DNA from 4 places in the Ensifer sp. D2-11 genome. Region 3 is predicted to be linked to each of the others. Evidence: predicted binding sites of a transcription regulator. Region 3 holds the regulator's gene; each other region holds the start of a gene.
The links. The regulator LexA, encoded in region 3, represses DNA repair genes until DNA is damaged. The targets are predictions, from matches to a motif close to TGTTCNNNNTGTGTTCNG.
Positions count from the first base shown of each region.

Region 1 (7,906 bases), 250 kb from region 3:
CCGCAGCACGGCCGGCTCGAACGACGGCCGGCACGTCGCCAGTTTCGGTCACGCGCCTGCAACCACACGCTTCGGCCAGGGCTGAGGCATCGAACACCAGTGCCGAGAGGCGCGATGAGGCACCCGCCAGCGAGTGAGGCGACAGGACGCTTTCCGGCGTCGTCGCGTATTCCGCAAGAATCACCGTTCGTCCCTGGGGCTTGCCGGCCGCCGCCTCGGCGACCTTGAGCAGCACATCGAGCCGTTGAATGTCTGCGGGGCCGCGGCATCCTGCCAGAACGACGCCGTCGAAGCTGGTGCCGATCAAAGCGGCAAGTTCGTCTTCGCCAGGATCGCCACTCGTTTCGATTCGGGCGAGCAACAGGCAGCCGGCGTCCTGTCGAGGCAGATCCGAGGGCGGCAGGCCAGTTTCGCTCCCGGCAATCACGACCGCTCGGAAGGCGGTCAGGATCTCCCTGCGAGGCACCGGTTCGCCGGCCGGCAGATACAGGAACGGTAGGATGGTTTGCGCGCCGTTAACAGACATGGTGAACCAATCTTAAACCTTTGGCCGCTAGGCTTCGAGCATGGGGCTGCTCGGGTGACTAGTGGGGCATAGGTGATCATACAAGCATTTCTTCGCTGGGTGGAAACGGCGAAAGCCAGCGAACGCGCCAGTGCTGCCAGTGCGCTTGGTCGCGCCTTTGCTCAGGCCGATGTGAACGGCATCGATCGGCAGGCGGTCGAAATGGCGATGACCTTTCTCCTCGACGATCCTTCGCCCAAGGTGCGGCGGTCTCTTGCCGAGGCGCTGGCGGATTGCCCGATTGTGCCGCGCTCGATCATCAAGGCGCTTGCGCAGGACCAGCCCGAGATTGCCTACATTGCGATTTCCCGCTCACCGGTCTTGAATGACGACGATCTTGTCGACATGGCGGCGGACGGCGGCGCGGAGATGCGGGCGCTGATCGCCTCCCGCAGCGCCGTCTCATGCGCGGTTGCGGCTGCCATCGCCGAGATCGGCGGCGAGGAAGAGGTGCTCATCCTGTTGGAAAATCCGGGGGCCAGGCTTTCTCCGGGCTCGTTGCGGCGAATTGCCGACCGCCTCGGCGATAGCGTGGCCGCCCGCGGCCTGTTGCTCGAGCGTCATGATCTGCCGAGCGACGCGCGCCAGACCCTCGCCGAAAAAGCCGGCGCGGCGCTTGCGGCGTCCGACCTGGTACGCGCCGTTATCGGCGAGGACCGGGCGCAGCGTGTCGTGCGGGAGACTTGCGACGCGGCAGCGCTGACGCTTTCGTCGGCTTCCGCGAGGGAGGAATTGCAGCGGATGATTGCCGCTCTCCGCAAAACCGGCCGCCTGACGCCGGCTCTGCTGCTGACGGCGCTTTGCAGCGGCAGGACGGAGTTTTTTTCTGCGGCAATCGTGGATCTGTCCGGAGTCCCGGAGAAGCGCGTCCGGTCGATCCTTTCGGGCGGGCGATTCCACTCGATCAGGGCTCTCCTCGAAACTGCGGGGCTTGGCCGTGAAGTGAGCGGAATGTTTTCGGAGGCCGTATTGTTCTGCCAATGCGAGGCAGATGCGGATCACGATGGAGCCTCCCTCTCCGTGGCCGCCAGACTTTCGGATCGCCTTCGCCGCCGAAGCTTCGGCGCATATCACGCCGTCGCCGAACTCGCGGAGCGGCTGGCTTTTGCCGAGCAGCGGCAGAGGGCGCGCAACTACGCCTTGTTGCTCTCCCGCCAGGCCGCGTAAGACGGCTTGATTACCTCAATTGCCGAATCGGCGCGCCACCCAGGAATAGCCGTCTTCGACGTAGTGGACCGGCGCACTGACGATCGCCTTCAGTTTCTCCCGGTCGGGTACGGCGCCGCTGATCAATGCCAGGGCGCGCCTCGGCAAGGTTGGTTCTCCGCCTTCTGCCGTTGATGTTGTGTTTTGCTGCACGCCCGGCTGAGCCGGAAGCGTTGCATTCAGCTCCGGAACCGGCTCGCTTTCCGCCGTCATGCCCGGCCCTGAGCTCTCGCACACGGCCACCACGACGGGGTAGTTCCTGTCGGAGAACCGCGGCAGTTCCTTTTGCGATTCCGTGTCGCACTGCGCGATCGACGGCCAGTCGCCGTTCACGGTCGAGATGTAATGGCATTGGGTAACGTTGTCGTCGCAACCGAGAATGGTCATGACGATCAGGGCGGCTTTCATGGTCACTCTTCCGTTCAGATGATGACGACGCTTGTTTATGGCCGTCCGATTCTTTCCAAAGAAGGGCAAAAGCCGGCGGGCGCCGAAACAAATTGTTTCTCCCCGTTACGCGGATTGATTGTAGTAGCTGCGAAATTGCGTCGTTTGGCGTATTGGTCCCGGCGATCTTCGGCATTAGAGCGTTGAAATCATGTGCTTCCGGACGGGACCGAATGGAGAGACTGAAATGACCGCCGTAACCATCGCCGAAGAGTCGCCGCGCCAGCCGGCCGTCATCCGCCTGCTCGAATTGTCCGACGCCTATGCGGCATCGCTCTATCCGGCCGAAAGCAATCATCTGGTCGATCTGTCTCAGTTGGAGCAGCCCACCGTATCCTTTTTCGTGGCCCGCCGTGACGGCGAAGTCGTCGGCTGCTGTGGCCTCGTCGAAGCGGGCGACGGTACGGCCGAGATCAAGCGGATGTTCGTCGACCCGGAGGCGAGGGGGCTGAAGCTTGGCAAGCTGCTCTTATCGGCTCTCGAAGCCAAAGCGGCAAAGCTCGGTCTCACGGCAATCCGTCTGGAGACCGGCATCTATCAGCCGGAAGCGATCGGTCTCTATAAGGCATCCGGCTACGTGGAGTGCGCGCCGTTCGGCAGCTATCTACCTGATCCGCTGAGCTTGTTCATGGAAAAACCGGTTCGGCAGGAGGCGTGAGGGGCGATCGCGAGTTTCAGATGTCCAGGTTGTCCGCGAAGACGGCGCGCTCCTGGATGAAACGGAAGCGGGCCTCGGCTTTCGTTCCCATCAGGCTGTCGACGGCATCGCGGGTGCCCTCGAAGTCGACATCGTCGATTTCGACCTTGAGGAGCGTCCGCTTGGCCGGGTCCATCGTGGTTTCCTTGAGCTGCGCGGGCAGCATCTCGCCGAGGCCCTTGAACCGCCCGAGTTCGACTTTGCCGCGACCATTGAACTCCGTCCGCATCAGCTCTTCGCGATGCGCGTCGTCGCGGGCATAAAGCGTCTTGGAACCCTGGCTCAGGCGATAGAGCGGCGGCACGGCGAGATAGAGATGGCCTCCGCGGATGAGCTCCGGCATCTCCTGATAGAAGAAGGTGATCAGAAGAGAGGCGATGTGCGCACCGTCGACGTCGGCGTCGGTCATGATGATGATGCGCTCGTAGCGCAGGTCCTCTTCGCGATACTTCGAGCGCGTGCCGCAGCCGAGCGCCTGGACGAGATCGCCGATCTGCTGATTGGCACCGAGCTTCTCGCGGCCGGCGCTGGCGACGTTGAGGATCTTGCCGCGCAGCGGCAGGATCGCCTGGTTGGCGCGGTTGCGCGCCTGTTTGGCCGAACCGCCGGCCGAGTCCCCTTCGACGATGAAGAGTTCGGCACCTTCCGCCGTATTCTGGGCGCAGTCCGCGAGCTTGCCCGGCAGGCGCAGCTTGCGGACCGCCGTCTTGCGGCTGACTTCCTTTTCCTTGCGCCGGCGTACACGCTCCTCGGCGCGCTCCACCACCCAGTCGAGAAGCTTGGCCGCCTCTGCCGGATTGTCGGCGAGATAATGGTCGAAAGGATCGCGAAGCGCGTTTTCGACGATGCGCTGCGCCTCCACCGTTGCCAGCTTGTCCTTCGTCTGACCGACGAATTCCGGCTCCCGAATGAAGACCGAGAGCATGCCTGCCGCAGAGATCATGACATCGTCCGTGGTGACGATCGCAGCGCGCTTGTTCTGTGTGAGCTCGGCGTAGTTCTTGAGCCCCTTCGTCAGCGCAATGCGCAGACCCGCCTCGTGCGTTCCCCCTTCGGGCGTCGGGATGGTGTTGCAGTAGGAATGGATCTGCTGGTCGCCGCCATACCAGGTGACAGCCCATTCGAGCGAACCGTGGCCACCGGACTTTTCCGATTTGCCGGCGAAAATCTCGCGGGTGACCGTGAATTCCTTGCCGAGCGTGGCGGCGAGATAGTCCTTGAGGCCGCCGGGGAAATGAAACACGGCCCTGTCCGGGATTTCCGAACCTTCCGGCAGGAGCGCCGGATCGCAGGACCAGCGGATTTCCACACCGCCGAAGAGATAGGCCTTGGAGCGGGCCATTCGGAAAAGCCGCGCCGGCTCGAAGCGGGCATGCGGTCCGAAGATCTGCGGGTCGGGGTGGAAACGGACCCTGGTGCCGCGCCGGTTGTGTACGTCACCCAGGTCTTCGAGGCCGCCCTGCGCGATGCCGCGGGAGAAGCGCTGGCGATAGAGCCGGCGATTGCGGGCAACCTCGACTTCAAGGTCGTCCGACAGTGCGTTGACCACGGAAACGCCGACGCCGTGCAGGCCGCCGGAGGTCTCATAGGCCTTGCCGTCGAACTTGCCGCCGGCATGCAGCACCGTCATCACCACCTCGAGCGTCGACTTGCCGGGAAATTTCGGGTGGTTCTCGACCGGGATGCCGCGGCCGTTGTCGGTCACCGTCAGATAGCCGTCGGCGTCCAGGTTCACGTCGATGAAGTTGGCGTGTCCCGCGACCGCCTCGTCCATCGAGTTGTCGATGACCTCGGCGAACAGATGATGCAGGGCCTTTTCGTCCGTCCCGCCGATATACATGCCCGGACGGCGGCGGACCGGCTCCAGACCTTCCAGCACTTCGATTGCCGAGGCGTCGTAGTCGCTGCCGTCGCTCGTCTTGGGTGCGGGGCGCGACGCTTCGTTACCGGCGGCGGGGGCCGCGGGCTTGCGTGGCGCGGCATCCGCCGGCTTCGGCTGTTGGGGCATAGCGGAAAAAAGGTCGCTGCTGTCGTCCATGGAGCGTTCAGATCGTTCCTGTCTAATTGTCGGCTAGGCCATAGCAAGACCGCGGCGCGGCCGCCATCCTTTGTCGCGCGAATCACCGGAATTCTGCCAGAGTCTCGCCCGAAGGGCGAACAAAAGGCGAATTTCGATGCCCCGGAGGAAGAAATACCCTTTAATGAGCCAGATTTGCCGCGCCAGTGTTGCTTGGCCGAGGCGCCGGTGGCAAGGCAGGCGCCGAACGAGGGAGCCGATCGGGTGTCCATGTCCACAATTCTTTTCTCCATACGGCATCTGATCGGCGCGCTTCTTTTCGCGAGCCTTGCCGTTTCCGCAAGGGCCGAACCCGTTAAGCCCTACAAGGATGCGCTGTTTCGCTACAGCAAACTGCTTCAGGAGGCGGATGGCGGCGACTTCCGCGTTGTCGATTACCAGGAACTACGCGACATCAACGAGCGCGACCAGATACCCGAGCGGCGGGTGAAGCGCGCTTACGTGTCGCTCGGTGTCAAGGGCGTGCAGGTGAACGAGACGCTCGGTCTCGGCGAGCGGGGGCTTGACGTCACCCGCGTCGGCCCCGATCGCGGCGCCGCATTCACCGTGATCTTTATTCATGGTCGCGGCGGCGACCGCCGTCTCGGTGCCAATGATTTCGCCTTCGGAGGCAATTTCAATCGCCTCAAAAATCTGGCTGTCGTCAATGGCGGAACCTATTACGCTCCAAGCGTTAGGTCCTTCGATGCTGCGAGCGTAGCGGATGTTTCGGCACTGATCCGTTTCGCAGCGGAGCGTTCCGGCGGAAGGCCGGTAATCCTTTCCTGTGCCTCCATGGGAAGCTTCATCTGCTGGGGCATAGCCCGCCAAGAGGCAGCCGTCTCGGCCCTTGGCGGCGTGATGATCATGGGCGGCCCCGCCGACCCAGACTTTCGCAAGAGTGCCGCCTACGGCGCGCGGCTGCCGATACTCTTCAGCCACGGCAGCCGCGACAGCGTCTATCCGGCCGAGTCCCAGATCGCGCTCTACCGCAGCCTCAGATCGAAGGGCTATCCTGCCCGTTTCGTCCTGTTCGAAACAGGTTCGCATGGAACTCCGATCAGAATGACGGACTGGCGAGAGGCGCTGAACTGGATCCTTGACCGCTAGGCGATCGGTTGTGGAGTTGACGGCGGTAATGAGAATGGACGATTTCGAGGAAGCGGGTCGGTTTGGAAACCGGTCTCGACCGACCGTTTCACCCGATGACTACGAGGACGGCATAAGCTCGGTGGCCGCCATGGCGTTTCTTCCCGTCGGCAATGGCCTGAGCCACGGCGATGTTTGCCGCAACCAACTCGGGACGCTTATCGAAAGCAGGAAGCATAACCGCATCCTGTCTTTCGATCCGGGGAGCGGGACCATTCGCTGCGAGGCCGGCACTATCCTTGCCGACCTGCTGGCGCGCGCCGTTCCGCATCGCTTCTTTCTTCCCGTGACGCCGGCGACGGGCCTCGTCACCGTCGGCGGCGCCGTCGCCAACGACATCCACGGCGGCAATCACCATGCGCGCGGCTCCTTCGGCAATCACGTCCGGCGCCTGACCTTGCTGCGCTCGACGGGCCAACGCCTGGTCTGCTCGCCCGAGGAGAATGCGGAACTCTTCGCTGCGACGATCGGCGGCCTGGGACTGACCGGGCTGATCCTCGACGTCGAGCTTCGGTTGATGAAGGTGCCGTCGCCGCATGTCCAGCGGCACGTGCTTCGCTTCGATAGTCTCGATCGATATTTCACACTGGCCGAACGGGCCGAAGAGGAGCACGAGTATGCCGTAGCCTGGCTCGACCAGTTCGCGACGGGACGGCGCATGGGGAGGGGCGTCCTGTTCGCCGCGGATCACGCCGACGGCGCTTGCGAATATCCTGATATCCCGAAGGGGCCGAGGCTCGCCGTGCCTTTTTCGCCGCCCTTCAGTCTGTTCAACAGCGTGACGCTGAAAATGCTGAACGAATACCGCTTTCGCAAGCACGACCGTGGTGAGACCGTGTCGACGCAGACGTGGACTTCCTACTTTCACCCTCTCGACGCGATCGGCGGGTGGCGCAGGCTCTACGGGCGGCGTGGCCTCTGCCAGCATCAAAGCGTCTATCCCGTTGCGACCGCGCCGGAGACCACGGCGCGGTTGCTCGAAACAGCCCGCCGTGCCGGTCATGGGTCCGTACGGACGAAGCTGCACCGTTTCGGTGGCATAGCCTCCCCAGGGCTTCTCTCCTTTTCGAGGCCGGGCTTCGCCCTGACCATGGACTTTGCCAATCAAGGCGAGGCCACCGTCAAGCTGCTCGACGCTCTCGACCAGATTGCCGTCGTGGCCGGCGGTGCAGTCAATCCGTGCCAGGACTTCCGCATGAGCCCAGCCATCTTCGAAGCATCATTTCCCGCCTGGAAAAGGCTGGAGGCGCTGCGCGATCCGGCAATGGTCTCGGACTTCTGGCGGCGCACGGCCCTGGCGCCCGGGCAAACCTAACGCTTCTGCCCCCTTATGTTCATGTCGAACTCCACGACGTTGGAGTAAATGGGCGTCCCGACGGTCATGCCGTAGGGCGAGCGGCGGATGCTGCCGCGGATCGTGAAGGAAATCGAGCGCCTGTTCCAATCGGTGAGCCTCACGTCGAAGCGCTCCTTGCGGCTCTTGCCGCGGGCGGTGAGAACGCCCTCGATCGTTGCGGTATCCGGGCCGGTCTGGCTGACGCCGGTAGAGCGGAAGGTCACGGTCCTGTGGTTGGCTGCATCGAACACTGCGCTGGAGCGCAGGAAGTCCTCGATCCGGCGCTCAGTGGACCTTACGCTCTCCGGAAAAAGCGTGAACTCCACGGAGGATCGCCCGACGTCATCGCCATCGATCCGGAATATGCCCGAGAATTTAGTGAAGCGGCCGGCAATGCCGCCGCTGCCACCCACTTGTCCCACGCTGAACTGGATGCTCGAGGAACTCGCG
Region 1 covers NZ_CP096433.1:1,745,034-1,752,939, reverse strand. The annotation lists gene M1D34_RS08455 (aldolase/citrate lyase family protein) at 1-526, opposite strand, end outside; gene M1D34_RS08450 (DUF2336 domain-containing protein) at 599-1,732, shown strand; gene M1D34_RS08445 (hypothetical protein) at 1,748-2,179, opposite strand; gene M1D34_RS08440 (GNAT family N-acetyltransferase) at 2,406-2,876, shown strand; gene parE (DNA topoisomerase IV subunit B) at 2,893-4,953, opposite strand; gene M1D34_RS08430 (alpha/beta hydrolase) at 5,146-6,081, shown strand; gene M1D34_RS08425 (FAD-binding oxidoreductase) at 6,110-7,435, shown strand; gene M1D34_RS08420 (YceI family protein) at 7,432-7,906, opposite strand, start outside.
Region 1: the regulator LexA is predicted to act here: its motif matches at 5,069-5,086, upstream of parE (DNA topoisomerase IV subunit B).

Region 2 (7,906 bases), 1.4 Mb from region 3:
TCACCCCTGCCAGAACTCCATCGGCGTCCAGTCGCATGTGACGGCGCGATCCGCAAGACGGAAGGCGAAGAGATTGCCGCCGCCCGGCGGCTGATCGGCGCTACGGGCGATCGCCGTGCCCGTCATCCGGCATTTGAGCAGCGTACCGACGCCGCCATGGCCGACAAAGGCGATAGGGATGGTCGGATCGTGCCGGTCGAGGATGTGGGTGACGGTCCTTGAAATTCGCGCCTGGGCGTCGACGGCACGCTCCCAGCCCTTGAAGCTCTCTTCAGGCCGGGCAAAGAACTGATCGGCCGCCTTCTCGAACTCCTCCGGCCGCAGGAAGCCGGTCGCCGAACGGTCGTTCTCGCCCATCTCCTCGTCCGTTTCGACCGGGATGCCGGCAGCGTCGGCCAGGAACCGCGCCGTTTCGATCGCCTTCTTCTCGCCACTGGCCAATATGCGTCCGAGCAAACGGACCCATGGCTGTTTCGCCGTGGCGCGCATGCGCTCTTCGCCCAGCTCGGACAGACCCCATTGGGGCACGGAGACGGCGGGATCGATTCTGACCTGCGGATGGGTGAGATATATGCCGAACACCGGACTTGGCGCCGTCAGTGCGTCTTGCGGTAGATCCACAGCTGCGCCGGCGGAATGTTTCGCACGACGAAGTCGAAATGCTGGATTCGGTAGCGGTCCGGCATGGCGACCACCGGCGACATCGGACCGTAGGAGATCTGAACGACCGGGCGGCCGAAGGGAATGCGCGAGAGCAGGTCTTCTATGAGTTCGACGCGGCGATGCATCGGGAAATTCAACAACGGTACGGCGGAAATGACGCTGTCGAACTGCTGATCCTTGAAGGCCCCAAGCGTGCGGGAAAGATCGAAGGCGTCGCCGTTTATGAAATGCACGCCGTCGAAATGCGCCTTGAGCTGATTGTAGAAGTCGGTGGAATATTCGATGGAAACCAGCTTTTCAGGCTCTATGCCGCGCTCGAGGATCGCCTTGGTGATCACCCCGGTGCCGGGGCCAAGCTCGAGGACCGGCAGACCGGATTCCGGATCGACTACGCTGGCCATGCGGCGTGCCGTGATGGCGGAAGTCGGGAGGATCGCGCCGACCGCGCGGGTATTGCTCATCCAGCCCTTGAAGAAGCGGATCTCTTCGTCGAATTTCCGACCGAATTTTTCCTTCACCCTCAAGCGCAAGCTCATCGAATCCCCTCGCAGTATGATTTGCAGTTGCGCTCTTATCGTGATTCGTGTGGCTGCGTGAGCGCTTATTCATAATGTGCTTCCATCTGCGGCAAAAACAAGTCCGACTGCGTCTAAAAGCGACAGATCATGAACGATGCACGACGGGTACATATGAAAAAGCCCGCCGAACGGCGGGCCTTTATCGCAGTCTGCGGCATGCGTTACACGCGCATCGGCATCAGCACGTAGAGCGCATCCTCCGCGGCAAGATCGCGCACGAGCGTCGGCGAACCGGGATCGGCCAGCAGGAAGACCGCCTCGCTGCCGGTCAGTTGGCCGGTGATGTCGAGAAGATATTTGGCGTTGAACCCGATCTCGAGCGGATCGCTTTCGTAGCCGACCGGCAGTTCTTCGGTGGCGCTGCCGGAATCCGGGTTGTTCACGGTCAGCGTCATCTGGCCGTCGGCAAGCGCGAGCTTCACGGCGCGGCCGCGTTCGGAAGAGATCGTGGAGACACGGTCGACGGCCTGCGAGAAGGACTGGCAATCGACGCGCAGCTCCTTGTCGTTGCTGGCGGGGATCACGCGCTGATAGTCGGGGAAGGTTCCGTCGATCAGCTTCGACGTCATGACGATGGAGCCGATCGTCAGGCGGATCTTCGCGTCCGAGACCTCGACCGTCACCACCACGTCCGGACTGTCGAGAAGTTTCTGCAGTTCGCTGACGGTCTTGCGCGGAATGATGATGCCGGGCATGCCCTCGGAGCCCGACGGCGCTTCGACATCCGCACGGGCGAGCCGGTGGCCGTCGGTCGCGACGGCGCGCAGCTTCAGGTCGCCGTTGCTCTCGACCGTGTGCACGAAGATGCCGTTCAAATAGTAGCGTGTCTCTTCCGTCGAGATCGCGAACTGGGTGCGGTCGATCAGCATCTTCAGATCGGGCGCCTTCAGGCGGAAGGAGTGCGAGAACGTGCCGGCGGTCAGATCGGGAAAATCCGACTGCGGCAGGCACTGCAGCGAAAACTTGGAGCGGCCGGAGGCGACGGTCATCGCCGTGCCTTCAGCATTGGTGGCGAGCCGCACCTCCGAGCCGTCCGGCAGCTTGCGGACGATGTCGTAGAGCAGATGCGCCGGAACGGTGGTGGCGCCGGCCTGTTCCACCTGCGCCGGCGTCGCCTCGGTAATCTCCAGGTCGAGGTCGGTCGCCTTCATTTCGAGGCTGGCGCCGTCGGAGCGCAGGAGCACGTTCGAAAGGATGGGGATGGTGTTTCGCCGTTCGACCACGCGGTGGACATGGTTCAGCGATTTCAAAAGGTTGGACCGCTCGAGAGTAATACGCATGGATGCTACCGCTTTCAACCATTGCCGCGCGGGCGAGGGGACCGCCGCGGCGTCAACTGCGTGCCCCGGCCGCTCGGCCGGAAGGATGTGGACGGGCAAAATGGCAGAAAGAGAGCCGCAAAAGCAAGGGGTTTTGAGCCCTCTTCCCCAAATGCGAGACTGCAGGCGCGGCCCGCCCTTGCCCCGGGCTCCCCGCTCACTCATAAAGGGCGCGAACCCGGCTGGCCGGAATGGTCGATCGGAATGATCGGGCCAGGAGTGATTGGGAAGGCGGCGTTGCAAAAGCAGCAATCGACGGATGCATCCGAAAAGGAACGGCAGCGCGGTTTTCGCCTGCACAATACGAACATTCCTGCGCGCCCGCTGGAGCCGTGCCTTTATCTCGTGGCAACGCCGATCGGCAATCTCGGCGACATCACGCTGAGAGCCCTCGAGACGCTTGCCGGGGCCGATGTGCTCGCCTGCGAGGACACGCGGGTGACGCGGGTGCTTTTGGACCGCTACGGCATCGTCAATCGGCCCACCGCCTATCACGAGCACAATGCCGCCGAGGCGGGGCCGCGACTGCTTGCAGCACTTGGCGATGGGAAATCGGTGGCGCTCGTCTCCGATGCCGGTACGCCGCTCGTCTCCGATCCGGGCTATCGCCTGGCGCAGCAGGCGGTCGAGGCGGGCTACCGGGTCGTTCCCATACCTGGCCCCTCGGCGCCGCTTGCGGCCCTCGTCGGCTCCGGCCTTCCGAGCGATGCCTTCCTCTTCGCAGGCTTTCTGCCGGTGAAGGACAAGGCGAAGCGCGACCGGCTCGCCGAACTCGCGGCCGTTCCCGCCACTCTCATCTTCTTCGAGTCCCCGCATCGCATTGCTGCGACCGTCACTGCTGCGGCCGAGGTCCTCGGCGCAGACAGGAGGGCGGCCGTCTGCCGCGAACTGACCAAGACCTTCGAGGAGTTCCGCCGCGGAACGCTCGGCGAACTCGCGGCGATTTACGGCGAAAGCGCCAATGTGAAAGGCGAGATCGTCCTCGTGGTCGGTCCGCCAGAGGCAAAGCCCCAGCCGGAGGCGGCCGACGTCGACGCACTGCTCAAGGAACTCGCCCGCGACCTGCCGATGGGCAAGGCCGCGACCGAGGCGGCGCGCCGCACGGGGCTGGCGCGCAAGGAGCTTTACGACCGGCTCCTTCATCTCAAGGATGGCGATGAAGGCTGAGCGACCGGACACCCGCAAGCTGAAGGCGCTGAAGCGGGGCCACATCGCCGAATACCGCGCCGCGCTCTGCCTGATGCTGAAGGGCTATCGCATCGTTGCCATGCGCTATCGCACCAGGCTCGGCGAGATCGACATCATCGCCCGGCGCGGCGACCTGGTCGCCTGCGTCGAAGTAAAGGCCCGGGTGAGCCTGGAGGATGCGGTCTTCGCCGTCACAGACACGGCGCAACGGCGCATCCGGGCGGCAAGCGATCTCTGGCTGTCGCGCCAGGGCGATTTCCACCGCCTGTCGGTGCGCTACGATATCGTCGCCGTAACGCCGTGGCGCTGGCCGCGGCACCTGCCGGACGCCTTTTGATGACGCCTTTTGATAGGCGGGAGCGGCGGGAACCTTCTTGCCTAACCACGGTACGCATTCTACATCTTGCGGGCTTTTCTGCGGTGCCGCTCGTCGCGAAGACGAGGGGCGGAGCATCGCGTCGAATTGCCGTATAATTCGATTTCGGACCGGAGCCGGTCGAAGGAACTATGCGCATCGTGGATCCAGATCGGGAACGGGAAAATGGCAGGAATCGTCAATGTCGGGGTCCAGATGGACCATGTTTCGGGCATCACCATTGCGGGCGATTCGACCTTCGCGATGAGCCTTGAGGCGCAGGCCCGAGGCTATCGCCTGTTCCACTACACGCCCGACAAGCTGTCGCTCCGGGACGGCAGGGTCTATGCGACCGCGCAGCAGATGCAGTTGCGCGACGTCAGGGGCGACCACTTCACTCTCGGCGAAGACGAGCGGATCGATCTTTCGACCATGGACGTCATCCTGCTTCGCCAGGATCCGCCATTCGACATGGCCTATATCACCTCGACGCATCTGCTCGAGCGGCTGCACCCGAAGACGCTGGTCGTCAACGATCCGGCCTGGGTCAGGAACTCGCCCGAGAAGATCTTCGTGACCGAGTTTCCGGATCTGATGCCGAAGACCCTGATCACGCGCGACCCGGACGAGATCGCCCGCTTCCGTCAGGAGATGGGCGACATCATCCTGAAACCGCTCTACGGCAATGGCGGCGCCGGTGTGTTCCACTCCGCGCGTGACGACCGCAATTTCTCGTCGCTCCTCGAAATGTTCGCCCAGATGTTCCGCGAGCCTTATATCGCCCAGGAATATCTGCCGGCGGTCCGCAAGGGCGACAAGCGCATCCTGCTCGTCGACGGCGAGCCGGTCGGCGCGATCAATCGCGTTCCGGCCGAGCACGATTCTCGCTCCAACATGCATGTGGGCGGGCGCGCGGAGGCAACCGACCTGACGGCCCGCGAGCGGGAGATCTGCACCCGCATCGGACCGGCCCTGAAGGAACGCGGTTTCCTCTTCGTCGGCATCGACGTGATCGGCGACTACCTGACCGAGATCAACGTCACGTCGCCGACCGGCATCCGCGAAGTGAAGAAGTTCGGCGGTGCCGACGTCGCTAGCCTGCTCTGGGACGCGATCGAGAAGAAGCGCGCCTGATCTTTACGGCGGACCGCCACTCTCGCTCTTGTGTTCTATCATTGTTCTTGTTTTCAAGCGTATTCCGTGCAAGATTTGCCGTTGCAACCGGTTTTGGTTGTGACGGCGTGTGTGGGCCGCCGTGCTGGAGCGGGATTGCGGAAGGACGATCATCCTTCGCGCTCCGCTCGAAATCAGGGGGCAGTATGGTCGCGCGCGTCAGCACGGTTGCGTTTCAGGGTATCGAGGGCGTTCCGGTCGACGTCCAGGTGATGGTTGCACCCGGCAAGGTCGGTATGCAGATCGTCGGACTGCCGGACAAGGCGGTGGCCGAAAGCCGCGAGCGCGTCCAGGCGGCGCTTCATGCATCGGGGCTGGCGCTTCCCGCCAAGCGGGTGACCGTCAATCTGGCGCCGGCGGACCTTCCGAAAGAGGGAAGCCATTTCGATCTCGCCATCGCGCTCGGCCTGATGGCGGCGCTCGGCGCTGTCCCTGCGGACGCGCTGTCCGGTTATGTCGTCATCGGCGAGCTCAATCTCGACGGCACGATCGCAGCCGTCGCCGGCGCGCTGCCGGCGGCGATCGGCGCGAATGCGCTCGGCAAGGGGCTGATCTGCCCGGCGGAAAGCGGGCCCGAGGCGGCCTGGGCCGGATCGGAGATCGATATTCTCGCCCCGCGCAGCCTGATCGCGATCGCCAATCATTTCCGCGGCACGCAGGTGCTCTCCCGCCCCGAGCCGGCGGTCCGGGCGGCCGCCGGGGGCCTTCCCGATCTTGCCGACATCAAGGGCCAGGAAAGCGCCAAGCGGGCGCTGGAGGTCGCGGCGGCGGGCAACCATAATCTGCTGATGGTCGGCCCGCCCGGTTCCGGCAAGTCGATGCTTGCGGCGCGGCTCCCCTCCATCCTGCCGCCGCTTTCGCCCGCCGAACTGCTCGAAGGCTCGATGATCCATTCGATCGCCGGGCAATTGCCGGGCGGCAAGCTCTCGGACCGCCGGCCCTTCCGTGCGCCGCACCATTCCGCCACCATGGCGGCGCTGATCGGCGGCGGCTTCCGCGCGAAACCGGGAGAGGCGTCGCTCGCCCATAACGGCGTGCTCTTTCTCGACGAATTTCCGGAATTTGCGCCTCAGGCGCTCGACGCTCTGCGCCAGCCGCTCGAAACCGCCACCTGCATCATCGCGCGCGCCAATCATCGCGTCACCTATCCGGCGGCGATCCAGCTCATTGCCGCCATGAACCCCTGCCGCTGCGGCATGGCCGGCGAGCCGGGCCGGAGCTGCGCCCGCGGGCCGCGCTGCATGGCCGATTACCAGGCGCGGATCTCCGGCCCGCTGATGGACCGTATCGATATCCGCGTCGACGTCCCGGCCGTCAGCGCCGCCGACTTGATCCGCCCCGGCACCTCCGAGCCGAGCGCCGCCGTCGCCCGCCGCGTCGCCCGCGCCCGCGAGCTGCAGAGAGACCGCTTCGCCGGCCTCGGCCATCCCGAGCTGACGAGCAACGCCCGCTCATCGACGACGATGATCGAAAAGATCGCCGAGCCCGACGCCGCCGGCCTGCAGCTACTGCGCGATGCGGCGGAAAAGATGAAATTCTCGGCGCGCGGCTATCATCGGGTGCTGAAGGTCGCCCGCACCCTCGCCGATCTCGATGCGGCGCCGACGGTCGGTCGCATCCACCTCGCCGAAGCGATCTCCTACAGGGTGGCGGGAGAGAGACTGCCGGTCGCCGCGTAGGATCCGACTTCGATGAGGATGGGGCGCCCCTCATCCGGCTGCCGCCACCTTCTCCCCGTTCTGACGCTACGGCATGCACATATCTCTTGCGCGCCGGTGCGGCGGATACTGCTGATGAAAGGGATCCCTCGGGAACCCAACCGCCTCAACCCCGCTCGGTCGGGGTTGCCCCTCAACCGGCTGCCGCCACCTTCTCCCCGCAGGCGGGGAGAAGGGATATGCCGCGCCCCGCTCGCTCCCTCGGGCGGGCGGAGCGGGGTTCAGTTGGCGCCGCTTGTCCCTTCTCCCCGCCTGCGGGGAGAAGGTGCCGGCAGGCGGATGAGGGGCGGGTGACCGCTAATGCCAATGTTAGCGCATACGGGTTTGATCCCAAGGATCCATCCGCAAGCCTCGGCACAGCAGGCCGGCTGAGGGGGATGCCGCGACTGCCGGCGCTAGGCTCCCAATCCCTCGAACAGCACCGTCGAAAGATACCGTTCGGCAAAGGACGGAATGATCACGACGATATTCCTGCCGGCGTTTTCCTCGCGCTGTCCCACCTCTATCGCCGCCTGGAGCGCGGCACCGGCGGAGATGCCGACCGGCACGCCTTCGAGTCTGGCGACGAGCCGCGCCGCCTCTATGGCCTCGCCGGCATTTACCGTGACGACTTCGTCATAGACGCTCGTGTCGAGGATCGCCGGTGCGAAACCGGCGCCGATACCCTGGATCTTGTGCGGACCCGGGGCGCCGCCGGAAAGGATAGGGGATTCTTCGGGCTCGACGGCGATCACCCTGACCGATGGCTTACGGGCCTTGAGCACCTGGCCGGCACCGGTGATGGTGCCGCCGGTGCCGATGCCGGACACGAGGATGTCGACTGCGCCTTCCGTGTCGTTCCAGATCTCCTCGGCGGTCGTCGTGCGGTGGATTTCCGGATTGGCCGGGTTCTCGAACTGCTGCGGAATGATC
Region 2 covers NZ_CP096433.1:2,902,056-2,909,961, reverse strand. The annotation lists gene M1D34_RS13955 (histidine phosphatase family protein) at 1-582, opposite strand; gene pmtA (phospholipid N-methyltransferase PmtA) at 597-1,199, opposite strand; gene dnaN (DNA polymerase III subunit beta) at 1,403-2,521, opposite strand; gene rsmI (16S rRNA (cytidine(1402)-2'-O)-methyltransferase) at 2,765-3,727, shown strand; gene M1D34_RS13935 (YraN family protein) at 3,717-4,085, shown strand; gene gshB (glutathione synthase) at 4,290-5,237, shown strand; gene M1D34_RS13925 (YifB family Mg chelatase-like AAA ATPase) at 5,423-6,955, shown strand; gene cysK (cysteine synthase A) at 7,390-7,906, opposite strand, start outside.
Region 2: the regulator LexA is predicted to act here: its motif matches at 5,269-5,286, upstream of M1D34_RS13925 (YifB family Mg chelatase-like AAA ATPase).

Region 3 (7,906 bases):
GTCAGGGTGGAGTGAGGTCGGGGCGCGTCCCCAACGAAACGCGCCCATGTCCAAGTGCCCAACCGGAGCGATTCAACAGAGGAATATGCTATGAAAACGAGTTTCAATGATCAACTCGACATCACCCGGCGCGACTTGATGAAGGGCGGCATGGGTGCGGCATCGCTGGCAGCGGTGAGCGCTGGAGCGGCGGTTCCCGCCGCCGTGACGGCGGCCTCGGTCGCCGTCACGGCCAATGCGGCGCAGGCACAGCAGCACGCCGCATCCGCAACTGTTACGCAACCCGCCACGGGTATCGTGATGTCTCCCGACTATGCAAGAACGGTTGCGCAGATGGCCTACGTCTGGGGCTGGCCGATGGTTAACATGATCAACCGCAGGGCGGCGATCACTCAGGCACCGGAACCGGGCCACCTCAACGGCGTCCTGCCCGCCGCACCGCGGGGCCAGATCGCGATGCTCAACGACTACATTGAGCCGTCGGAAACTTTCGTCACGTGCCCGAACCAGGATGTCGTCTACGGCTTGGGCTTCTTCGCGCTTGATGAAGAGCCGGTCGTGATTCAGGTGCCGGATTTCGGCGACCGTTTCTGGGTCTATGCTTTGTACGACGCACGCACCGACCAGTTCGGTCATCTAGGCAAACCATATGGCTCGAAGCCCGGATTCTACCTGCTCGCCGGTCCGAGGTGGAGCGGCCTGAAACCGGACGGGATCACAGATGTTTTGCGCTCCCCTACCTCGCTCGCCAACGCCATTCCCAGGGTCTTCCAGGACGACACGCCCGAGGACAGGAAAGCGATTCAAGAGGTCATCAACCAGGTCGTCGCTTATCCGCTGAAGGATTTCGACGGAGAGATGAAGACGATCGAATGGGCCAAGGTCCCGGACATTCCCGGACCGGCATCGTCTGGCGAGGAAACCAAATGGGTGGTTCCGGATAAGTTCTTCGATCAGTTCGGCGAGGTTCTCGACACTGTCGATCCGTTGCCGGGCGAGGAGGCTCTCTACGGCCAATTCCGCCTGCTGCTCGATGCAGCGTCCAAGGACCCCGAACTGAAAAAGGTGCTGGTTGCGACCGCGGTCGAGACCGAAGACAAGGTCATCCAGCCGTTCTTCCAGTGGAAGCACAACGGACGTCCGGCCGGGAACGGATGGAACCGTTCGACCAACAATGCGCAGTTCGGCGTCGACTATTTCAACCGGACCGGAACGGCAAAATCGAACATGTTCGACAACCGGCCGAACGAGACGCAATATTTCTACACCGACCACGACGGCGCGGGCGGAGAACTCAGCGGCAGCGGCAGCTATGCAATCACCTTCCCGGCCGGGCAGGAGCCGCCGGTCAACGGCTTCTGGTCATTGACCCTGTACAACGACAAGCATCTCTTCCACGCGAACGACCTCAAACGCTACTCACTCGGCACCAAGAACAAGAACCTAAAGCGCAACTCCGACGGTTCGCTTACCCTCTACGCAGGCGCGAAGTCGCCTGGGGGCGACAAGGAAAACAACTGGCTGCCCGCGCCGGACGGGAAGTTCTCGCTCTACATCCGCGCCTATTGGGGCAAAGAGGCAATTCTCGATGGCTCTTGGCAGCCGCCCGCGATCGCTCAATAGCCAGTGCTGAAAGCCGATAGTGGCGTTGTGTGTTCGTGATCTTGCACTCCGCCCTATCTGCCGGCCGGCGGGCACCGACGCGGCTTGCAGTTGTCAGTCTCATCTTTGTATTGCGATGCATTCGGCAAGTGGAATGCACTGGCGCGGTCGGCCGAAAACTCTTATACAATCGTTGACCAGTGGGGTCGTAGCTCAGTTGGGAGAGCGCCGCAATCGCACTGCGGAGGTCGAGGGTTCGACTCCCTTCGGCTCCACCATCCACCAGTCCTCCCTGCCGGCTCGCTGCTTGCCAAAAAAGCTGATTTGAGAGAAAGTTTTAGTCTGACCCGTTCGAGGTCTGGGCAACTCCCGCGAGTGGAGAAAAACATGCCTGTTAAATCTTTCGTGGCAGCCGTAATTTTTTCCCTCTTCGCCCTTTCGGGGTGCGCCAGCACAGGCTCGACCAACACGACCTACACCCAGTGGTACGGGCCTTATCCCGAGCCTGAATTCGACGTTCTTACGCCGGGCGGACTGCGCCTTGCCTATTAGCATTGCATAGGCGACCGACTGCGCCGCCCGCCGTAAGCCCAAAACATGCGAGAGCGTATCGGCCCCTGCCCCGAATTCCGAGCGATCGCCATCGACACGCCGGATCGCGGGGCGGATCGGCATTCAACAGCAAGCGAAATTCACGGAATTTTAGGCACTTGCGGAACACATATGGAACAGATAGGTTCTGTTCTTGATTTGTTTCGCGATTCTGGAGTGACGCCATGCTGACCCGCAAGCAACAGGAATTGCTTCTGTTCATTCACGAACGAATGAAGGAATCCGGGGTCCCGCCGTCCTTCGACGAGATGAAGGACGCCTTGGACCTTGCGTCCAAATCGGGCATCCACCGTTTGATCACCGCACTCGAAGAGCGTGGGTTCATTCGCCGGCTACCTAATCGCGCCCGGGCCCTCGAAGTCATCAAGCTGCCGGAGGCCTATGCGGGCGCTTCGCAGGTCCGCCGCGGCTTTTCGCCGAGCGTGATCGAAGGCAGTCTGGGCAAGCCTGCTGCGCCGCCCCCCGCACCGAAACCGGCGCCGCCGGCCGAGGCCGCATCGGTCGCCGTTCCGGTCATGGGCCGCATTGCCGCCGGTGTGCCGATTTCGGCAATCCAGAACAATATGCACGATATATCCGTACCGGTTGAAATGATCGGCAGCGGCGAGCACTACGCTCTCGAGATCAAGGGCGATTCGATGATCGAGGCCGGCATCCTCGATGGCGATACGGTGATCATCCGGAACGGAAGCACCGCCAGCCCCGGGGATATCGTCGTCGCGCTGATCGACGACGAGGAAGCAACCCTGAAGCGATTCCGTCGCAAGGGCGCCTCTATTGCGCTGGAGGCCGCCAATCCGGCTTACGAAACACGCATATTCGGTCCGGACCGGGTCAAGATCCAAGGCAGGCTCGTCGGCCTCATCCGGCGCTATCATTAGAGCTTCCTGACCAGGTGCGCAGCCGCTTCCTACGAAAGTACGCAATTTCAAAGCGCTGACGTGGGAGTATTGCGCCTTGGGACGCTATGACCACGCCCGGTCATAGAACGGAAGACACATTTATACAGAATAAAAAAGTCCCTATTCCAAATGTACCCTCTTGCGGATTGCGGTCAATCATTCTAAATCCGCGCCACGATTTGAAAACGCAAATCGTAGAGGCCTCGTGGCGGAGTGGTGACGCAGAGGACTGCAAATCCTTGTACGCCGGTTCAATTCCGGCCGAGGCCTCCAAAAGCCACACCTGATCAGCTTTGTTACCGACAAACTTCCCCTCGTCAGACGAGGGCGAAATCCGCATTCGCAAAGACGAAGTTGGCAGCGCTGAGGTCGGCAGCGTGGATGCCGATCAGAGTGACCTGATCGACCGTGCCATTCAGCTGCAGGACAGCGTTCCCGTCAGCATCGTCGCCGATGTTGGACAGAAAATCGGCGAAGTCGTCGTAGCCATAGCCGGCGATTTGGATGATGTCCTTGTCCAATTCGAAGTCGAAGATCTCATCCCGCCCACTGTTCCGCGCAAACAGGAACTGATCGGCACCGGTCTCGACCGCGAAGGCTGCGGTAAGTCGGCCATCGCCCCAGAGCTGATCGTTACCGGCGCCGCCAATCAAGAGGTCGTCCCCACCCGCGGTGTCCACGCCGACCTCTGCATCGCCATACAGGACATCGTCGCCTTTGCCTCCGTCGAGCAGGTCGTTGCCGCCACTGCCGCCACGTGAGAAAAGAACATCTCCAACAAGAAAGTCGTTGCCAGAACCACCATAGAGGTGGTCGTCGCCGCCGATGCCGGATTCCACGACGCCCTGGTCGAGGCCATCTCCGTAGAGTTTGTCATGGCCCTCTCCGCCCTGGAGCCGATCGTTCCCGCCAACGAAAAAATCGCCGAGGGAGAAAGCGTCGCCCGAGAGAATATCGTCTCCGGCGCCGCCGTCGAGCCAGTCGTCGCCACCACGTCCTCTGAGGCAATTGTAGCCATCGCCGTAGAGTGTATCGTTGCCTTTGCCGCCCGAGAGACGATCGTTCCCTCCGGCGACGATCGCGGAGTCACTCACATCGATCGAGAAGGCATCGCCGTACAGCGTGTCGTCGCCGGCGCCGCCGTCGAGCTGGTCGTCGCCACCACGCCCCTGATCGGAGATCGCCCAAGCGTCGCCGAAGAGCGTGTCGTCGCCTCCGTGCCCGTCAAGGCTGTCGCGGCCACCCTGCCCCGAAGACAGGAAGCCGCCGATTTCGAAGACTCCCAGGCTATTGTCGGTCGTGAATGGGTCTCCGAAGACAATGTCCGGATCGTTCGTGCCGAAGATGTGGTTGTCGAGCCCGAGCCAAGGGGCGATGCCACCGATCAGATGCGCCATTTTTCTCTCCACAGTGCTGCAAAGCAGGTGATGCTCGTCTTGGGGACCCGGACGGCCTTGGGGGCGTCGATCTCGTCCGGCCTCGTCGGAGTGACGAGCGGGCTAACGCTTTGAAAATACGCCCTTCCGCACGGAAAACCGTCCACACTTTTCCTGAAAGTGCTCTAATGTTGCCGAACGCGATGTTCCTGTCCATTGACCACTTCGGATTAACTACAGGTTGTACTTTCCGGTGAAGTTCCGCGTCCGGATGCTGAAAGACGGAAGAGGTTGCCCACGCTCCGGACGACGTCCACGAAGAGAGATACCCGGAGGACCATGTGGTCTCGTGATCGGCGGTTGTGCTATAGCGTCCCGTCGGCCGGCCTCATCGGGAGGGCGGCACTCGCAGCGCGATGTGATGGATATTCCTTGGGGCTACATTCAGCGCCACTTCGATTGGCTCGGGCATGTGGCCGAGGGCGTCTGTATTGCAGCAGTCGTCGCCCTGCTGTTCATGGTGATTGCACCGAGAAGGTTGGCGCTGATCATCGGCCTCGCCTTCGCCATCGGACACTTTCACGGCCGCGAAAAACGTGATTTCGAGATCAGCGCAAAGCTGCCGCCGCCTCACCTAGAGGGTTATGAAATGTGGAGGTGGAGTTGGGATCAGGCGACCGACTTCTGGCCGGTCGCTTTGGTCCTCGCCTGCGTCATTGTCGCCCTCCTGCCCAAACGGCGTCGAAAGCCGGGCAATTCCGACGACTAACATGCGCTGCATCCGCATGCTGGTGGACTCTTCGCGAGGTCCACCTCTCAGGACTTGCCGGACGAGTTCGGCTTGCTCCGCCATCGGGCCCACCATACGGCCAGCTTGCGCCGCCGTCGGCGCATCGAGGGAATGTCGTGCGAAAGCACGAGCAGGCCCAGAGGAACCATCCAGAAGCCCAAGATCGGTAGAAAACCGAGCACACCGCCGAAGACGAGCAGAACGCCGATGAGGACGCGCAATGCCGGCGAATTGGGCAGGCTCATCCGCCATTTGCCAAGCACGATCTCACGCGTCTTGGGATCGATGCCAAAATGCTTCTTCTTGCCTTCGGTCGCCATCACTCTTCTTTCGTACCAATGACCCCACAGTTGGTGCCTTCTCCACAGGGCGGCAACCGCCTACCGTCATTTTTTTTGAAAAACCGCTTGGCAAATCGGAAAAGCATTTGTATTAGCAGCCTCACTTCTGCGGCGCAGATGATCCCTGGTAGCTCAGCGGTAGAGCACTCGACTGTTAATCGATAGGTCGCCGGTTCGAATCCGGCCCGGGGAGCCAGTTTCGAAAGAGCCATTCGCGGCAAAGCCCGAATGGCTCTTTTCATTTTGTCGGGCTGATTTCTCGTAGGTTTCCTCATGCGTCTTGCATGGCTTTTCCTGGTCCTCGCGATCGCGACCGAGGTCGTCGGCCTGACCGTGATGAAGGCGGCATCCGGCTCCGGCTCCTATTGGGGGCATGTGGTCATGTATGCCTCGATCGCGCTCTCCTACGTCTTCCTGGCACGAGCGGTGAAGACCATTCCGGTTGGCGTCGCCTATGCCGTCTGGGAAGGATCCGGCGTCGCCGTGATAACGCTCGTCTCTGTTTTCGTTTTCGGCCATGCGCTCTCCGGCCGCGAGATGCTGGGCCTCGCGATGGCTGTTGCGGGAATACTTCTCCTCAATGCCGGCAGGAGCGATGCGGAGGAAGCCGCCGCATGAGCGCGTCGGGTCTCTCCTTCGCATTCGCGATCGCCGCCGGCGTGCTCGATGTGGCGGCGAATCTCGCCTCGACGAAGTCGAACGGCTTTGCCCGCCGCGGCTGGGGTGCCCTTTCGATCGTCTTGGTGCTTGCGGCGTTCGCGCTGCTGGCGGAAGCGATCAAGGATATGGACCTGGCGGTCGCCTATGCCCTTCTCGGCGCAACCGGAATCTTCGGTACGGCCATCTGCGGCCGCCTTTTCTTCGGCCAGAGGCTGAAACCGGTCGGCTGGCTTGGACTGTCACTGATTTTCGGCGCGGTGCTGGTGCTTCATACCGCCTGACGCGGCTGTCCGTCGGAGCCTGAGCGCTTGTTCTTTGGAACCGCAGCCACGGCTGCCCTTCCCGGTACCAGCCGGTCGAGAAGCGCGAAATAAAGCCCATAGGGCAGGATACGCAGCAATTTGACCAGGTACGTAAATCGTTTGGGGAAGGTGATCTCGAAACGCGAAGACTTCAGGCCGGCGCATATCCGGTCTGCCGCCTCCTGCGTGCTCACCAGCGCGGGTCTCGGGAAACCGCCTTTCGGTGCAGCCTGCGTATCCACGAATCCGGGACAGATGACTTGCAAGCGGATGCCGATGCGATCGAGGTCGAATTTCAGGCTCTCCGCCATGTTGATGAGCGCCGCCTTGCTCGCACCGTAGGCGGCGCTCATCGGCAAGCCGCCATAGCCGGCCACCGACGACATGATCGCGATCTGTCCATGCCCCTTGGTCTTCATATGCTCGACAAGCGGTACGAGACAGTTGACGACGCCGTTGAGATTGACGGCGAAGCTCCTGTCGAAGGGCTCCCGACGCAGGTCGTCGCCACGGACCGGGAGGGCGACGCCGGCGTTGAGGACGGCGAGTGCCACCTGCCCGTGCTCGTATTCGATTTTGGCCAGCAGCCGCTCCATGTCCTTCGGATCGGTGACGTCTCCATCGAGAACGATCATCCGCCCCGGTCCGGCCGCCTGGTGCTGAAGGTCTACCAGCTTCTCGTGACTTCGCGCCGTGACGACCACGGAATAGCCTTCCTCGGCCAATCGAAGCGCCACGGCGCGACCGATGCCGGAACTTGCACCGGTGATCCATGCCAATCCATGTTCGGGGCGGGCGGTGAATACAGCTGTCATCTTTTCCTCGCTCGTCGACGGGGGTTCTCACCGGGGCCGCCGCATAAGCGGTCGGTCCCTATACCTCTCCGGACGGCAAGCGCCTGCCCCGCAATCTCCGCTTCCCGCCCGTCGATTGACGGCAGAGACGTTTTTTGCCCGGGACAGGAAAGCTGCGAAACGCTATTCCTTGCCTGTAGGACAGACTGAGCCGAAAACACGCCAATATTTCGGCGATCCTGCCCATGAAACCAAATGTTCATCGGCTTGCCGTCGACCGAGGTTAGTGCTTGGCTAATGCCGGCATCCGTTCCGTCCAGCGCGAGGTTTTCAATATGCCTGTTCTTCCGTCCGTGCTCGAAGCAATCGGCAATACGCCGCTGATCCGGCTCAAGGCCGTGTCCGAAGCGACCGGCTGCAACATTCTCGGCAAAGCGGAGTTCCTCAATCCCGGGCAGTCCGTAAAGGACCGGGCAGCGCTCTGGATCATCCGCCAGGCCGAAAAGGCCGGCCAGTTGCGGCCGGGC
Region 3 covers NZ_CP096433.1:1,495,183-1,503,088, reverse strand. The annotation lists partial or broken gene M1D34_RS07260 (DUF1254 domain-containing protein) at 1-15, shown strand, start outside; gene M1D34_RS07255 (DUF1254 domain-containing protein) at 91-1,623, shown strand; tRNA gene M1D34_RS07250 (tRNA-Ala) at 1,805-1,880, shown strand; gene M1D34_RS07245 (hypothetical protein) at 1,990-2,154, shown strand; gene lexA (transcriptional repressor LexA) at 2,379-3,095, shown strand; tRNA gene M1D34_RS07235 (tRNA-Cys) at 3,316-3,389, shown strand; gene M1D34_RS07230 (calcium-binding protein) at 3,434-4,513, opposite strand; gene M1D34_RS07225 (hypothetical protein) at 4,914-5,261, shown strand; gene M1D34_RS07220 (membrane protein) at 5,309-5,602, opposite strand; tRNA gene M1D34_RS07215 (tRNA-Asn) at 5,745-5,819, shown strand; gene M1D34_RS07210 (SMR family transporter) at 5,897-6,241, shown strand; gene M1D34_RS07205 (SMR family transporter) at 6,238-6,564, shown strand; gene M1D34_RS07200 (SDR family NAD(P)-dependent oxidoreductase) at 6,552-7,400, opposite strand; gene M1D34_RS07195 (cysteine synthase A) at 7,715-7,906, shown strand, end outside.

Region 4 (7,906 bases), 110 kb from region 3:
TCCAGCAGCGCCGCGTCTGCGGCGCGGAAAGCGTTCTTTCAGCCCAAGGACTTGGTCTGGCTGGATCCCTGTGACGAGCACAGGGATGAGGTAATCAAACAAGCCGCGGCGGGAATCCCGAATCTCAACAGGCCTTAGCCCACGCGTTTCTGCAGTTCCCTAGCGCCGTTGGGAGCGTTGACCTTGCCTGAGGTGATGAAGAAGGCAAAGACGTCGCGGGGTGCCGTCTCGGGCTGGCGTTCCGGCGCAGCTTTCTCCAGGTCGTCCGGCTCACCGCCGGCGGCAAAGGTCTTCAGCCGCTCGGCCCAGCGATCGAGATCTTTCGGCGGATAGCAGGTCTTCACCTCGTCGCTGCCCTTCTGCAGCCGTGCATAGACGAAATCACCCGTGACATCGGCGATCATCGGGTAGTCCGCATGCTCGGCGAGAACGACGGCAACCTTGTATTTTTCAATGAGCTTGACGAAGTCCGGAACCTTGAAGCTGGGGTTGCGGACTTCGACCACGTGGCGGAGCTTCAGGCCGTCCTGCTTTTCCGGCAGGAGCTTCAGGAATCCCTCGAAATCCTCCGCATCGAATTTCTTGGTCGGCGCGAACTGCCAGAGAATGGGACCGAGGCGGTCGCCGAGTTCCGTCAGCCCCTGCGTCAGGAACCGCTCCATGGATTCACCGGCTTCGGACAGGACCCTGCGATTTGTCACGAAGCGGCTGGCCTTCAGCGAAAAAATGAAGCCGTCGGGAACCTCCGCCGCCCACTTGGCAAAAGTCGCCGGCTTCTGTGAGCTGTAATAGGTGCCGTTGACCTCGATCGTCCGCAATTCCTTGCCGGCGAATTCGAGCTGCCGCTTTTTCGGAAGATCGTCCGGATAGAAGGTGCCTTCCCAGGGTTCGAAGTTCCATCCGCCGATGCCGACACGGATCTGTCCCGAATTTGCCATCCTCTTCCTCCTCGATGCTCACTCAGACACGCAAAACCGCTGTAGCCGGGGCGAATCAGAGACGCCACCCGCTTCAGGAGGCCACGCATCACTCCGCCGCAACCACCTTCTTCACCGGCCGGCGCTCCAGAAGCTCCTTCAGGAACTGGCCGGTATAGGAGCGCGGCTCCTTCACGACCTCTTCCGGCGTCCCTTGCGCAATGACCTCGCCACCGCCGTCGCCGCCTTCCGGGCCGAAGTCGATGATCCAGTCGGCCGTCTTGATGACTTCGAGATTGTGCTCGATGACCACCACGGAATTACCCTGATTGACGAGCTCATGCAGAACTTCAAGAAGCTTGGCTACGTCGTGGAAATGCAAGCCGGTTGTCGGCTCGTCCAGAATATAGAGCGTGCGCCCGGTTGAGCGTTTCGACAGCTCCTTGGCGAGCTTGACGCGCTGGGCCTCGCCGCCTGAAAGTGTGTTCGCCTGCTGGCCGATCTTGATATAGCCGAGGCCCACCTGGTTCAGTGTCACCAGCTTGTCGCGCACCGCCGGAACGGCCGCGAAGAACTCGACGCCTTCCTCCACCGTCATGTCGAGCACATCGGCGATCGACTTGCCCTTGAAGTGAACGTCCAGCGTCTCGCGATTGTAGCGCTTGCCGTGACAGACGTCGCAGGTGACGTAGACATCCGGCAGGAAGTGCATCTCGATCTTGATGACGCCGTCGCCCTGGCAGGCCTCGCAGCGGCCGCCCTTGACGTTGAAGGAGAAGCGGCCCGGCTGGTAGCCGCGCGCCTTTGCTTCCGGCAACCCGGCAAACCAGTCGCGAATGGGCGTGAAGGCTCCGGTATAGGTCGCCGGGTTGGAGCGCGGCGTGCGCCCGATCGGCGACTGGTCGATGTCGATCACCTTGTCGATATGCTCGAAGCCGTCGATGCGGTCGTGTTCGGCCGGATTTTCGCGCGCGCCCATGACGCGGCGGGCGGCAGCCTTGTAGAGCGTCTCGATCAGGAAGGTGGACTTGCCCCCGCCCGATACGCCGGTGACGGCGGTGAAGACACCGAGCGGGATCGACGCGGTCACGTTCTTCAGATTGTTGGCACGCGCGCCGACGACGGTGACTTCCTTTTTCTTCTTCGGTTTGCGCCGTTCGCCGGGCACGGCAACGGAAAGCTCGCCGGAGAGATATTTCCCCGTCAACGACTTCGGATTGGACATGATATCGGAAGGGGTCCCTTCCGCAATGACCTCGCCACCGTGAATGCCGGCCGCCGGGCCGATGTCGACGACATAATCGGCCGTCAGGATCGCATCCTCGTCATGCTCCACCACGATGACCGTGTTGCCGATATCGCGCAGATGCCGCAGCGTATCCAGGAGGCGGGCATTGTCGCGCTGGTGCAGGCCGATCGAGGGCTCGTCGAGAACATAGAGAACGCCCGTCAGCCCTGAGCCGATCTGCGACGCGAGCCGGATGCGCTGGCTTTCGCCGCCCGAAAGCGTGCCGGAATTGCGCGAGAGGCTCAGATACTCGAGGCCGACGTCGTTCAGGAAGCGCAGGCGCTCGCGGATCTCCTTGAGGATGCGCACGGCGATCTCGTTCTGCTTCGTGCTGAGATGCTCGGGCAGGACCTCGAACCAGTCGCGTGCGGCGCGGATCGACATTTCGGAGACCTCGCCGATATGCAGCGCGTGGATCTTGACGGCAAGCGCTTCCGGTTTCAGCCGGTAACCGGCACAGGCGGGGCAGGGGGCCGCCGACATATAGCGCTCGATCTCCTCGCGCGCCCAGGCGCTGTCGGTCTCCTTCCAGCGGCGTTCGAGATTCGGCACGATGCCCTCGAACGTCTTCGTCGTGTTGTAGGATCGGGCGCCGTCCTGATAGTGGAAGGTGATCTTGTCCTTCGTTCCGTGGAGAATAGCTTCCTGTGCTTCCTCGGAAAGCTCGCTCCAGCGGCTGCCGAGCTTGAAGCCGAAAACCGTGCCGAGGGCCTCGAGCGTCTGGTTGTAGTAGGGCGACGTGGATTTCGCCCAGGGTGCAATGGCGCCGTCCCTGAGGGTGCGGTTCGGCTCCGGAACGATCAGCGCCTCGTCGATCTTCTGCTGGCTGCCCAGCCCGTCGCAGGTCGTGCAGGCTCCGAAGGGATTGTTAAAGGAGAAAAGCCGCGGTTCGATCTCGGGAATGGTGAAACCCGAGACGGGACAGGCGAACTTCTCGGAAAACAGCACCCGCTCATGCGTTTCGTTCAGCGACTTGTTGGCCGAGCCGCCGGCGGAGGTCTCTTCCGGAGGCAGGGGGCGGTCGGCGAATTCGGCGATCGCCAAGCCGTCGGCGAGCGTAAGACAGGTTTCGATACTGTCGGCGAGACGGGTTCCGATATCGGGCCGCACCACGACACGGTCGACGACCACGTCGATGTCGTGCTTGTACTTCTTGTCGAGCGCCGGCACGTCGGCAATCTCGTAAAATTGCCCGTCTACCTTTACGCGCTGGAAGCCCTTCTTCATCAACTCGGCGAGCTCTTTCCTGTACTCGCCCTTGCGCCCGCGCACGAGCGGGGCCAGCATGTAGAGGCGCGTCCCCTCGCCGAACTCCAGCACCCGGTCGACCATCTGGCTGACGGTCTGGCTTTCGATCGGCAGGCCTGTGGCGGGAGAATAGGGCACGCCGACGCGCGCGAAGAGCAGGCGCAGATAGTCGTAGATCTCGGTAACGGTTCCGACGGTCGAACGCGGGTTGCGCGACGTGGTCTTCTGCTCGATCGAGATCGCCGGCGAGAGCCCGTCGATCTGATCGACGTCGGGCTTCTGCATCATTTCCAGGAACTGGCGCGCATAGGCCGAGAGGCTCTCGACATAGCGCCGCTGGCCCTCGGCGTAGATCGTGTCGAAGGCGAGCGACGATTTCCCGGAGCCCGAAAGGCCGGTCATCACGATCAGCTTGTTGCGCGGCAGATCAAGGTCGATGCCCTTGAGATTGTGCTCGCGAGCGCCGCGAATGGAGATGGTCTTGAGTTCGCTCATCGGAAGGCCAGCTTTGTATGTCGGTTGAAAGCCCCCTATGTAATGACGGCCGCGCCCATGTCGAGGCGCAATCGGCAAAAGAGGCGGCTCAATTGCGATTCGGTTGACAGGATCATAGAGGAATATTAGAACAAAAAAAGAACAAACTCTGCCATATCCACGCCAAATCAGCTGTGGATTATGCGCGATACGGGGCGTATCGGCGGCGGCGGGCCGTTAAGGTGTTCGCTCATGAGACATTGGAGAGCCGGCCGAGCGGTCCGGCGGCAAAAACGGGAAAAGCGATATGGCTGGTAGCGTCAACAAGGTGATCTTGATCGGAAACGTCGGGGCCGACCCGGAAATCCGGCGCACGCAGGACGGCCGGCCGATCGCCAACCTCAGAATTGCCACGTCCGAGACCTGGCGCGACCGCAATTCGGGCGAGCGCCGCGAGAAGACGGAGTGGCACACGGTCGTCGTCTTCAACGAAGGCCTCTGCAAGGTCGTCGAACAATATGTGAAGAAAGGCGCCAAGCTCTACATCGAAGGCCAGCTGCAGACGCGCAAGTGGCAGGATCAGACCGGCAATGACCGCTATTCGACCGAAGTCGTCCTTCAGGGCTTCAACTCGACCCTGACGATGCTCGACGGCCGCGGAGGCGAGGGCGGCGGCGCAGGTCGCGGCGGCAGCGACTACGGCGGTGGCGGCTACGAGGAATACGATCAGTCGCGGCCCTCCTCGGGCGGCGCCCGGTCCGGCGGTCAATCGAACCAGCCGAACCAGGGCGGCAACTTCTCGCGCGATCTCGACGACGACATTCCGTTCTGATCGACTGCGCCAGCCAGTCCGAGACCATCCGGCCCGCTTCGTTGCGGGCCGTTCTCGTTGTGCGTTCAGACCTGAAACGCCGAACGCACGCCGTCCACGACGAATTGAACGGCGAGTGCGGCAAGGATGACGCCGAGGAGGCGGGTGAGGATCGCCCGGCCGGTGACGCCCAGGAACCGGTCGATACGCTCGGCGATCACCAGCGCCAGGAACAGTATCGCCATCGATGCGGCGATGACGACGATGAGCTGCACCCGCTCCAGTGCCGAGGGAAATGAGCTGCCGAGAAGGATGGTTGCCGAGATCGCTCCCGGCCCGGCAATCAGGGGCAGTGCGAGAGGGAAGACCGCGATATTGTGGAGGTGGTCCTTCGTGATCGCCGTTTCCCCGGCCTTCTCCTTTCGCTCCTGGCGTTTCTCGAAAATCATCTCGAAGGCGATCCAGAAGAGCAGCATGCCGCCGGCGATCCGGAAGGCGCCGATCGAGATGCCGAGCAGACCGAGGATGCCGTCGCCGAAAAGCGCAAAGGCGGCGAGGATGAAAAAAGCGATGAGCGAGCCGCGGGTCGCGACCTGGAAGCGCTGCTGCCGGCTCAAGCCGACGGTCAGGCTCAGGAAGATCGGCGCAAGGCCGGGCGGATCAAGCGTGACGAGCAGCGTCGTCAGCGCATTGATCAAGAGATCGACGTCGAACATCCGTGTCCCCTTCCGGATTTTACCCCGGCTATTCCCGGTGGTGTGGCCCGCATTGTTAGGCAAGCGATGCGAGCTTGGAAAGAGCGGGTAGCCAAGCGCAACGCAATGGCTTAAACCAGCGCCATCCCCGAGGCGCGCAGCTTTCCTTGCGAGCTCCTTTCCTTGCCCTAGAAAAGCCTGTTCCTGCGGCAAAAGACTGTTCAAAACACCGGCCGAAAATTGGCGCTCCGAGCCGCATTCGGCTATAAAAAACCGACTGATTCTGAACAAAGATCGTGATCACCATTGACTGAGCAAAGCACCCCCGGCGGCGGAAAAAATCCGCCAGGCATCGAGCCGATTTCCATCATCGAGGAAATGCAGCGGTCGTATCTCGATTACGCCATGAGCGTGATCGTGTCGCGTGCGCTTCCCGATGTGCGCGACGGTCTCAAACCCGTTCACCGCCGCATCCTCTACGGGATGAGCGAGCTCGGCATCGACTGGAACAAGAAATACGTAAAATGCGCCCGCGTCACCGGTGACGTGATGGGTAAATACCATCCGCACGGCAACACGGCGATTTACGATGCGCTCGCACGCATGGCGCAGGACTGGTCTCTGCGGCTGCCGCTGATCGACGGTCAGGGCAACTTCGGCTCCGTGGACGGCGATCCGCCGGCGGCGGAGCGTTATACCGAGTGCCGGCTGCAGAAGGCGGCGCATTCGCTGCTGGACGATCTCGACAAGGACACGGTCGATTTCCGCGACAACTACGACGGCACCTTGCACGAGCCCGTCGTCGTCCCGGCAAAGTTCCCGAACCTGCTCGTCAACGGCGCCGGTGGCATCGCCGTCGGCATGGCGACCAATATCCCGCCGCATAACCTCGTAGAGGTGATCGACGGCTGTATCGCCCTGATCGACAATCCCGCGATCGAGCTGCCGGAGCTGATGCAGATCATTCCGGGACCGGATTTTCCGACCGGGGCGCTGATCCTCGGCCGTTCGGGCATCCGTCAGGCCTACGAGACCGGCCGCGGCTCCGTCATCATGCGCGGGCGTGCCCATATCGAGCCGATGCGCGGCGATCGCGAGCAGATCATCATTACCGAGATCCCCTATCAGGTGAACAAGGCGACGATGATCGAGAAGATGGCCGAGCTCGTCCGCGAGAAGCGGATCGAGGGCATCTCCGATCTTCGCGACGAATCCGACCGCCAGGGCTATCGCGTCGTCATCGAACTGAAGCGCGACGCCAACGCCGAAGTCATCCTCAACCAGCTTTACCGCTACACGCCCCTGCAGACCTCTTTCGGCTGCAACATGGTGGCGCTGAACGGCGGCAAGCCGGAGCAGATGACGCTGCTCGACATGCTGCGCGCCTTCGTCTCCTTCCGCGAGGACGTCGTCAGCCGGCGCACGAAATACCTGCTGCGCAAGGCGCGCGAGCGGGCGCATGTGCTGGTCGGTCTCGCGATTGCCGTCGCGAATATCGACGAGGTGATCAAGCTCATCCGCCAGGCGCCGGATCCGCAGACCGCGCGCGAACAGCTGATGGAGCGCCGCTGGCCGGCGCACGACGTCGATGCGCTCATCCGGCTGATCGACGACCCGCGCCACCGGATCAACGACGACGCTACCTATAACTTGTCCGAAGAACAGGCCCGCGCGATCCTCGACCTGCGCCTGCAGCGCCTGACCGCGCTCGGCCGCGACGAGATCGGCGACGAACTCAACAAGATCGGCGAGGAGATCAAGGATTACCTCGACATCCTGTCGTCCCGGCTCCGCATCATGCAGATCGTCAAGAACGAGCTTACCGCAGTCCGAGACGAGTTCGGCACGCCGCGCCGCACCGAGATCGCCGAAGGCGGTCCGGACATGGACGACGAGGACCTGATCGCGCAGGAGGACATGGTGGTGACCGTGTCCCATCTGGGCTACATCAAGCGTGTGCCGCTGACGACCTATCGGGCGCAGCGCCGCGGCGGCAAGGGTCGCTCGGGCATGGCCACCCGCGACGAGGATTTCGTTACCAGGCTGTTCGTCGCCAATACGCACACGCCGGTTCTGTTCTTCTCCTCCCGCGGCATCGTCTACAAGGAGAAGGTCTGGCGGCTTCCGATCGGGACGCCGCAGTCGCGCGGCAAGGCGCTGATCAACATGCTGCCGCTGGAACCCGGCGAGCGCATCACCACGATCATGCCGCTGCCCGAGGACGAGACGACCTGGGAAAACCTCGACGTCATGTTCTCGACGACCCGCGGCACGGTCCGTCGCAACAAGCTCTCCGACTTCGTCCAGGTCAACCGCAACGGCAAGATCGCGATGAAGCTCGAGGAGGAGGGCGACGAGATCCTCTCGGTCGACACCTGCACCGAGTTCGACGACGTGGTGCTCACGACGGCGCTCGGCCAGTGCATCCGCTTCCCTGTCGCCGATGTCCGCGTCTTCGCGGGCCGCAACTCGA
Region 4 covers NZ_CP096433.1:1,601,105-1,609,010, reverse strand. The annotation lists gene M1D34_RS07805 (DUF72 domain-containing protein) at 135-938, opposite strand; gene uvrA (excinuclease ABC subunit UvrA) at 1,027-3,948, opposite strand; gene M1D34_RS07795 (single-stranded DNA-binding protein) at 4,235-4,759, shown strand; gene M1D34_RS07790 (MarC family protein) at 4,825-5,454, opposite strand; gene gyrA (DNA gyrase subunit A) at 5,740-7,906, shown strand, end outside.
Region 4: the regulator LexA is predicted to act here: its motif matches at 4,075-4,092, upstream of uvrA (excinuclease ABC subunit UvrA).